3 regions of the Priestia sp. 40 genome follow, and region 1 is predicted to be linked to each of the others. Evidence: predicted binding sites of a transcription regulator. Region 1 holds the regulator's gene; each other region holds the start of a gene.
The links. Region 1 encodes Rex, which represses fermentation and respiration genes when NADH is low (regulators of the CRP and FNR family bind a similar motif). Its sites were predicted from a motif close to TTGTGAAATATTTCACAA; they were not measured.
Positions count from the first base shown of each region.

Region 2: a site for Rex is predicted at 1,274-1,291, ahead of ACO1DI_RS10850 (cytochrome ubiquinol oxidase subunit I). Genes of this name have one in related genera too.
Region 3: a site for Rex is predicted at 1,754-1,771, ahead of ACO1DI_RS14785 (ubiquinol oxidase subunit II). Genes of this name have one in related genera too.

Region 1 covers NZ_JBMPZA010000023.1:12,744-16,028, reverse strand. Annotated here, with positions in the region: gene ACO1DI_RS23365 (ABC-F family ATP-binding cassette domain-containing protein) at 1-1,407, opposite strand, end outside; gene ACO1DI_RS23360 (redox-sensing transcriptional repressor Rex) at 1,866-2,504, shown strand; gene tatA (twin-arginine translocase TatA/TatE family subunit) at 2,558-2,743, shown strand; gene tatC (twin-arginine translocase subunit TatC) at 2,759-3,285, shown strand, end outside.
Region 2 covers NZ_JBMPZA010000005.1:1,880,576-1,883,860, reverse strand. Annotated here, with positions in the region: gene ACO1DI_RS10860 (threonine/serine exporter family protein) at 1-633, shown strand, start outside; gene ACO1DI_RS10855 (threonine/serine exporter family protein) at 648-1,103, shown strand; gene ACO1DI_RS10850 (cytochrome ubiquinol oxidase subunit I) at 1,404-2,810, shown strand; gene cydB (cytochrome d ubiquinol oxidase subunit II) at 2,797-3,285, shown strand, end outside.
Region 3 covers NZ_JBMPZA010000014.1:145,195-148,479, reverse strand. Annotated here, with positions in the region: gene qoxB (cytochrome aa3 quinol oxidase subunit I) at 1-625, opposite strand, end outside; gene ACO1DI_RS14785 (ubiquinol oxidase subunit II) at 627-1,565, opposite strand; gene ACO1DI_RS14780 (TetR/AcrR family transcriptional regulator) at 1,992-2,885, opposite strand; gene ACO1DI_RS14775 (cytochrome P450 family protein) at 3,098-3,285, shown strand, end outside.

The DNA of each region.
Region 1 (3,285 bases):
GAAGTTAGCCTTTTGAAGCATGAGCTTCGCAAGAGCCAAACGTGCTTTTTCACCACCGCTAAGCGTGCAAACGATTTTCAGTACATCATCACCTGAAAAGAGAAAATTTCCAAGCGCTGTACGAATTTCTTTTTCAGGTTTGGATGGGTAGTCATCCCAAAGCTCATTTAAAACGGTTTTATTAGACGTTAAATTGGCTTGCTCTTGGTCGTAATAACCAACCATTACGTTTGAGCCAAAAGAAATGGTTCCAGTCTTGAAGCTTAGCTTATCCACAATACCTTTTAATAAAGTTGATTTCCCAACTCCATTAGGGCCAACCAACGCAAGGCTTTCACCTTTTTTAATTCGAAGGTTTGCCTCTTGCACGACATATTTGTTTTCATCATATCCGATAGACACGTTTTCGAGATTTAAGACTTCATTTCCGCTTTGACGCTCAATTTCAAACGAAAAACTAGCTGATTTTTCACCTTCATTAGGTCGGTTTATTAACTCCATTCGATCGAGCTGTTTACGTCTGCTTTGCGCACGTTTTGTAGTCGATGCGCGGGCGATGTTTCGCTGAATAAAATCATTCAGTTTTGCGACTTCATCTTGCTGCTTTTCGTACTGACGCAACTCTTTTTCATAGCGCTCTGCTTTTTGTACAAGGTATTTAGAGTAGTTACCCGTGTACTTCACCGTTGTTTTTTGTGTGACTTCATACACTTGATTTACGACTTTATCAAGGAAGTAACGATCGTGTGAAACAATTAAAATAGCTCCTTCATACCCTTGCAGAAACTGTTCAAGCCATGCTAAAGTTTCAATATCTAAGTGGTTGGTAGGCTCATCGAGAATAAGCAAGTCTGGCTTTGTTAAAAGCAGTTTTGCAAGAGCCAGGCGCGTTTTTTGCCCACCGCTCAAGGAGGAAATAGGGGTGCTATAGTCAAAGTTTGAAAAACGGAAACCGTGAAGAATAGATCGTGTATCCGCTTCATATTGATAGCCGCCTAAATCTTTGAACGTTACTTGAAGCTGATCGTACTCTTTGGTTAGTTTTTCGTATTGAACTGAATCATTAAAAATATCTGGATCGCCCATCTTCGTTTCAAGCGTACGTAATTCTTTTTCCATCTTCTTTAACGGAGCAAAGACAGTCATCATTTCTTCCCATATGGAGAGTGTTGACTCAAGAACTGTATCTTGTCCCATATAATCAATGGAAACACCTTTAGGTTTGATAATCTCTCCGCTGTCATAAGAAAGCTGCTCAGCAATAATTTTTAATAAAGTTGATTTACCAGCACCGTTTCGTCCCACTAGGGCAATGCGGTCTTTTGATTGTACTTCTAACTTTATATTCGATAAAATGGGTTCTGCCCCATAGTATTTTGTAATACCGTTCAATTGTAGAATAATCATTTTTTCACCTCTAGTAGTATATCCATAGTGTATTTTAACATATTTTCAACTACAAGTTCTTCCTACAAGCGTTTGTAATTTGTAGAGGGACAAGGACAAATGATGAAGCGAATGTTTTGATTCATGAAATAAAATGATTTTACCTGCACATTTTATACAGGATACTATGTTAAAATAAGAGATAAGTGCATCTCTGAACTTATATATGATGGATGTAGAAAACCCGTCATGACTAACAAACGAATCCTTTGAAGGGCTAATTACTTCGTTCTAGCTACCGACTTTAAGTAGTGCTGGATAGACAAAAGCCGTCGGGGTGTGAAGCGGAGTATATATAAAACAAGAGAAAAGAGAGAGAATTGGAAGCGCTACCTCAAAGCGGTTGATGCTTTGTGAAAGGTAATGCAATATGACTTGAAAATGTTAGTAATGACATACATGAACTGAGGGGGTACAACGTGAACACTGAACAATTAAAAATACCACAAGCAACGGCTAAACGATTGCCGCTTTATTATCGTTTTTTGAAAAACTTGCATGCTTCTGGTAAACAGCGTGTGTCGTCAGCGGAGTTAAGCGAGGCAGTGAAAGTGGATTCTGCTACTATTCGTCGGGACTTTTCTTACTTTGGAGCATTAGGAAAAAAGGGATACGGCTACAATGTGAATTATTTACTTACATTTTTCCGTAAAACGTTAGACCAAGATGAAGTAACGAAAGTAGCACTGATTGGCGTAGGGAATCTAGGAACGGCCTTTTTAAATTATAATTTTATTAAAAATAATAACACCAAAATTGAGTGCGCTTTTGATGTGATAGAAGATAAAGTCGGTACAAAAGTGGGCGACGTGCCGGTTTATCACCTTGACCAATTGGAAGATTATATGAGTGATGACATCTCAGTAGCGATTTTAACCGTTCCTGCCACTGTTGCTCAGCAAATTACCGATCGTTTAGTGAATTGCGGAATTAAAGGGATTCTAAACTTCACTCCTGCACGCTTAAACGTACCCGATGAGATTCGACTGCATCATATTGATCTTGCTGTAGAGTTACAGTCGCTTGTCTATTTTTTGAAAAATTATCCTGTTGAATAAGGTGGACTGTGTTACGATTTCCTTAAGTCTAAATTAATAAGGAGAGTGGGAATATGGGGATTGGAGCAGGCAGTTGGATTATTATTGCGATTGTAGCACTGCTTATTTTTGGACCGAAACGGTTACCGGAGCTAGGAAGATCAGTCGGGCAAACGCTTAGAGAGTTTAAGCATGCCGCTAGCGGGGCATCAGATGATCGTGAAAAAGATAAACAGCGTCAAGTAGATGACAAAGAGTAAAAGGGTGATCATAGTATGACCGAACAAGAAATGTCAATATATGATCATATAGGAGAACTGCGAAAACGCATTTTAATTGTTTTATTTTTCTTTGTCATTGCCACAGTTGCCGGCTTTTTTATAGCGGATAAGGTTATTGTCTATTTACAGCATGCTGATGAGGCAAAAAATTTAACGATGAATGCATTTAGGCTAACAGACCCAGTTAAGATTTATATGCAGTTTGCTGTTATTATCGGCTGTGTACTTGCAGCTCCTGTTGCACTGTATCAACTTTGGGCATTTATTAGTCCTGGTTTATATGAAAAAGAGCGTAAGGTAACGCTTGGATATATTCCTGTTTCCATTTTTCTCTTTATCGGCGGTGTCTCTTTTTCTTATTTTGTGTTGTTTCCATTTGTCGTTGATTTTATGACGCGCGTTTCCGATGAGCTGAATGTAAACCAAGTGATTGGCATCAATGAATACTTTTCTTTTTTAATGCAGCTCACACTGCCTTTTGGCCTGTTGTTTCAGCTTCCTGTCGTCGTCATGTTTTTGAC
Region 2 (3,285 bases), on a different contig from region 1:
GGTATAAAAAAATCCCACAGCTATGTGACGCCAACAGGGATCATGTTTTCACTTGAAACGAAAGAACCGACGAAAACGAAGCTAATTCGTATTTCCGAACGAACGACAGATTTAAAAAAAGTAACTATGGTAAATAGCGTCTCAAGAACCATCAGTCAAGGAAACATCTCCTTGGAGGAAGCGTATGAAATGCTACAAGAAATTGAAGCAACGAACGTAGCTTTTCCACTATGGGTTCAACTTGCAGCTGCATCCATTTCTAGCGGATGCTTTTTAATCATGTTTCAAGGTTTATGGACGGACTTTATTCCAGCGATGTTTTCAGGAGGTCTCGGATTTTTAACCGTGGTGTATTTCCACCGTCTTATTCCGATTCGCTTTTTTGCTGAGTTTACCGCTTCGTTAGTTATTGGACTTTTATCAGCTCTTTTAGTCGCTTCAGGACTGGGCACGCAAATTGATAAAATTATTATTGGATCCGTTATGCCTCTCGTTCCTGGCTTATCCATTACCAATGCAGTGCGAGATTTAATGGCGGGACATTTACTGTCTGGATTATCAAAAGGAGCAGAAGCGTTTCTGACGGCATTCGCTATTGGTGCAGGTATTGCCATTGTATTTACGCTTCTATAGAAGGGAGGCATCATATGCATATCGTAGAGCAGATAATTACAAGTTTTATTGCTTCAGCAGCGTTTGGGATCATTTTTAATGTTCCACGTGAATCATTATTAAAAAGTGGCTTTGTCGGAATGATTGGCTGGCTCATTTACTATTTGCTAACGTTCTATGGTGTAGATGAAATTCCAAGCACTGTAGCATCGGCCTTCTTTATTGCTATTATTAGTCAAATTTACGCAAAAATTTATCGTACGCCGATCATTATTTTCACCGTAGCAGGTATTATTCCGCTCGTTCCAGGGGGAACAGCATACGATGCCATGCGTAACTTTGTAGAAAATAATTATAATGAAGCGATTAGTCTTGCAGCAAAAGCCTTTATGATTTCGGGTTCAATTGCCATTGGTATTGTATTTTCTGAAGTCATTAACCAAATCATTCGTCAATCTAAATTAAATGCGAAAGCAAAATATCGACCGTAGAGAAGCAAGCTCAAATCAGAGCGTGCTTTTTTTATGAAAAAATAAAGAGTTCCTTCCCTTTTTCGTCACAAGAAAGTCACGTTTTAGTCTAAAAACGTTCAAAAAATGTACGTGCACAGCTAAAAAAATAGACTATACTATGTAAATAGAAAGAGAGACATTACATATGTTTGTGAAATGTTGAGCATATTTCTCGAATTGTTATGCTCAATGTTTCACAATATAAGTAAAAGATGCTCAGAAATGAGCAAAGTATCTATGGAAATGATGAATGTTCTTATATATGAAAGGAGAAAGAAGATGGATACAGTCATACTATCACGTATTCAATTTGCATCAACGACGCTGTTTCATTTTATCTTTGTACCGCTGTCTATCGGCCTTGTCTTTTTAGTAGCGATCATGGAAACGATGTACGTAGTAAAAAAAGATGAACAGTATAAAAAGATGGCAAAGTTTTGGGGGCACTTATTCCTGATTAACTTTGCTGTCGGAGTCGTAACAGGTATTTTACAAGAATTTCAGTTTGGCATGAACTGGTCAGAGTACTCAAGGTTTGTAGGAGATGTATTCGGTGCGCCGCTTGCTATTGAAGCACTGCTAGCGTTTTTTATGGAGTCCACGTTCCTCGGGCTGTGGATTTTCGGGTGGGATCGTTTGCCTAAATGGCTGCACTGTCTATGTATTTGGCTTGTTAGTCTAGGTACTATCTTCTCAGCGTTCTTTATTTTAACGGCTAATTCTTTTATGCAGCATCCGGTCGGAATGGAGCTAAATAATGGCCGTTTAGAAATGACTGACTTCTTTAAATTGTTAACAAACGGTCAGCTGTGGGTTGAATTCCCTCATACAATTTTAGGTTCGTTTGCAACAGGCGCCTTTTTTATTACGGGTGTCAGTGCTGTTATGCTCTTGAAGAAAAAACATGTGGCTTTTGCCAAAAAATCATTTCAAGTTGCTATCCTTGTAGGGTTAGTTTCAGGTGTAGGAATTGCGCTATCTGGGCATGAACAGGCTGGATACTTAGTTAAAACACAGCCGATGAAAATGGCCGCAAGTGAAGGGTTATGGGAAAACAGCGGAAGTCCAGGTGCTTGGACAGTAACAGCAAATATTCACCCTGATGAAAAGAAAAATACGAGTGAAATCAAAATACCTTATTTATTAAGCTTCTTATCATACGGGAAGTTTTCAGGCTCCGTTCCTGGAATGAACGAGCTTCAGCAGCAGTATACGGCGAAATATGGAGAAGGAAATTATATTCCACCCGTTCGAACAACGTTTTGGAGTTTCCGCATTATGGCTGGTCTAGGTGGCGTATTATGTGCACTAGGCATTTGGGGTACGTACTTGCTTTCTCGTAAAAAACTTCAAGAAAGCAAACTATTTTTACGTATTATGACGATTGCCATTGCCTTTCCGTTCCTGGGAAGCTCAGCAGGTTGGATTATGACAGAGATTGGCCGTCAGCCTTGGGTTGTATTTGGCTATATGAAAACCGAAGACGCCGTGTCTCCTGGTGTAACAGCAGGTGAATTACTGTTTTCTATTATCTCGTTTTCGTTCTTTTATTTAATTTTAGCTGTGATTATGGTGTTCTTGTTCGTTAAAGAAATTAAAAAAGGTCCAGATCACGATCACGAAGCACATACAAAAGTAACATCAACTGATCCGTTTACAAAGGAGGGATACAATGTTTTCTCTTAATGAATTCTGGTATTTACTAGTATCCATTCTGTTTGTTGGTTTTATCTTTTTAGAAGGTTTTGATTTTGGGATTGGAATGGTGTCTCGTTTTTTAGGACGAAACGACTTAGAGCGACGAGCTTTTATTAATACAATCGGTCCTTTTTGGGATGCAAATGAAGTTTGGTTAATTTCAGCAATCGGTGCTATGTTTGCCGCTTTTCCAAACTGGTATGCAACGCTATTAAGCGGGTCATATGTTCTTTTTGTTCTTCTGTTGCTTTCGCTTATTGGCCGCGGCGTAGCATTTGAATTTCGAGGAAAAGTTGAAAAACAAGCGTGGAAAAATGCGTGGGATTGGGTTATCTTCTTTGGAAGTCTTTTTCCACCGCTCATTTTCGGCATCTTATTTTCAGCGCTAATGAAAGGACTGCCTGTTGAGCGCAACATGCAAATGAATGCCGGCTTTTCGGATATTGTGAATCTATATACTATA
Region 3 (3,285 bases), on a different contig from region 1:
TGAAATTAATTCCAGAAGCCAAGCTGCCAATACCTGATATTTGAATGCCCCAAATATAAAAATCTTGACCTGGTCCAGGACTGAACTGCATGCCAGAAAGCGGCGGATAACTTAGCCACCCTGCATCTGGCGAGCCTCCGATTACAAACGACAAATTGAAAAGCATGGCGCCAAAGAAAAATAGCCAAAAGCTTACCGCGTTTAAAAAAGGATAGGCGACATCTCTTGCTCCAATTTGAAGCGGCACAACGATATTAAAGAAAGCAAACATAAGCGGCATTGCCATAAATAGAATCATAATGGTTCCGTGCGTAGTGAAAATTTCATTGTAATGATTAGAATCTAGAAAATGCCACTGGGGAAATGCTAGCTGCATACGCATTAATAATGCATCTACTCCGCCTCGAAACAGCATTAACAATGAAGAAAGCATATACATGATTCCAATTTTTTTATGATCCACCGTTGTGAGCCACTCACGCCATAGCCACTTCCACTTTTTAAGATACGTAAGAACAAAAATAATACCGGCTAGCGTTAACAAAATGGCGACATCTGCTCCGTAAATCATCGGCTCCCCTGTCACAAAAAAATGAGATGAAAAATCTTTTAATTTGTCTAACAACTTAGTTTCCTCCTTCCTGGTGCTCGTGCTGTGTATGTGCTTGTTCATCAGAAGCCACATTCATGGTCTTCATATCTTCATTTTTCATATGGTGATGCTGACTATAATATTGACCACCATTTTTAATGACAATTTCTTGGAACAAACCTTTAGGAATGGTAGAATACGATTTCTCCAAAGAAAGACCTTGTTTGGCAAGACTGTTATAATCAGCTTTTGTCAAAGCCGGTGCTGTTTCTTTTACTTGTTTTACCCACTGATTAAATTCTTTTGTCGATGTAGACTTAACTTTAAAGTTCATATGGGCGAACCCTTCACCCGTAAAATTAGCCCCTGAACCAAAATATTCTCCCTTGTGATCAGCTTGCAGCCAAAGCCCCATGGCCATTCCCGGCATGGTATATAATTGTCCTCCCAGCTGGGGTACCCAAAAAGAATTCATAGGTGCATCTGACGTTAGCACGAATTGAACAGGCACATTCTTTGGAATTTCTACATAGTTGACTGTCGCAATATCTTGATCCGGATATTGAAATAGCCATTTCCAGTCAAGGGATGTTACTTCAATTGTTAGCGGCTTTACATCTTTTTTCGGCGGATCTACTAATTCATAAGTTGTCTTGGCCGTAGCGAAACCTAAAATGCCGATAATAATAATGGGGATGCCCCACCAAATAAATTCAAGACGCTTGCTATCGTCCCAGTCTGGTCGATACGGAGCCTTGTTTCCAGGCTTATCACGGTAGCGTAAAACGATATACACAAGCAGACCTAAAACAGGAATAACAACAATTGTGCATAAAATTATGGAAAAAATAATTAACTGGTATTCTTTTTGAGCCACCGCCCCCTGCGGATTTAAAATCAAATAACGACTATCACAACCTGCTAGAAAAATTGTAATGAATACGAAGAGAATGATTAACTTGCCAATATGCATTGATTTTTGCTTTCTCACCTAAGCTCAGGCTCCCTTCCTTTAAATCTCTGTACATAATAATGGTATATAAACGTTCATATTAGAGATGCATCCCAACGGATCAAAGAGCTAAAAACCTCCTAACATATTGAAGTTTGTCATGACATATTGCTTACTTCTAAAAAATTATCATGTTGTATGTTTAAAAGGTGTGATATTTATCACACTTGAAGCGATTTTTATCTATTTTAAATGGCTTTACCATAATTTCGTCACATATTTGGTTAAATGTGGTGTGAAATGCCTTGCTCCTGGCGGGTAGATTCTTATAAAAGCAAAAAGCTCTTCCAGTTATTATTAACTGGAAGAGCTTTTTATAAGTAATAGTAGAAGTGGCGAGCTTCAAATCCTTATGAGTTTGTTTACTTGATCTGCTGAAATATCCAATCAATCATTTTTTGTTAAGAGAGTTACGACTTCCTTATATTCCTCTAACTCTTTGGTCTGTGCGAGAGTATTGATTTTCTCTAGCGATAAAAGAGAGCTCTGAATGATAAATGTGCGAGGCTCCGTATCATTTTGCAGTAATTCATCAGATATAAACGTAACAAATTCCAGACTCTTCTTTTGTTCCTCTTCGTTTGTTATTTTATTTTCAATCACCCGTTTTAACTTCGCGGTTACGCGCGTAAGCTCAGTCGAAAAATGACTTTCTGTTTTTTCATTAAATACCGCAGAGTAAACGGAAGGATTAAATAACTGTTCTTTTTGTTCTGCTACTTCGATTACGATTTCCTCTATACGCTTCATACAATAACGGACAATTTGTTCAATAGGCAATGGATAGTTCAGCGCTTTGTTCATTTTAAACATATTGTTAAGCATTCCTTCTAGCAGCACAGCTCCATCGAATAAATAAGGAGAAGTCTTAGACGGGAAAATCTGCTGAAAACGTTCATATATCCAGTTGAATGTTGCAGCTTTTAATTCCTCTACATATTGAAATGTTTTAACTTCATTTAAAACGAGTGTACTTTCAATCATTTCAGGAATTTTGTTTTGCTCTGCAAAGTTCAGCATAAAAATTATCTGTTCTTCAAATACCTTCTGATTATCTCCTTTATATTTAATGGCTACTTTTTCTCTTTGTAGAATAAGTGATTCTTGCAAAGACGAAAGTAATGAGAGAAGCAGTTCGCTTTTAGATGAAAAATATTTATAAAATGTTCCTTTTGAAATACCGCTTCTTTCTAATATATCTTGTACCGAAGTGTCTACGTATCCTTTTTCCATAAAAAGCTGGTGTGTGTGCCCTAAAATATCGAGCTGTTTTTGATTCATTGCTGCTACTCCTCTGTTTCTAATTTACTTTTTATTTAGTATAACTTATCTGCCTTTTCCTACGTGAACTTTATCCTTTTTCCTTGATAAATAAATAAAAATAATTATATACTATTAGTACACTTTTATACTATGTGTATAAAAATGTACTAATAGTATACTCGTAAAAAAGCTATATCCGGCTACAACTATATGGAGAAAGGAATGTTTTTGTGAAAAACCTAGATAAAACCGTAGAAGATAAGGAAGTTTTAGACTTATTTAGTGGTAAGAGCCGCGAAAATCCATTTGTGTTATTTTCGAAAATGCGGAAGATGGGAGCTGTTATTCCTATTCCTTCTCCGATGGAAGAAATAAAAACGCAGGCGTGGGTTGTGACTCGTATGGAAGAGGCTATGCA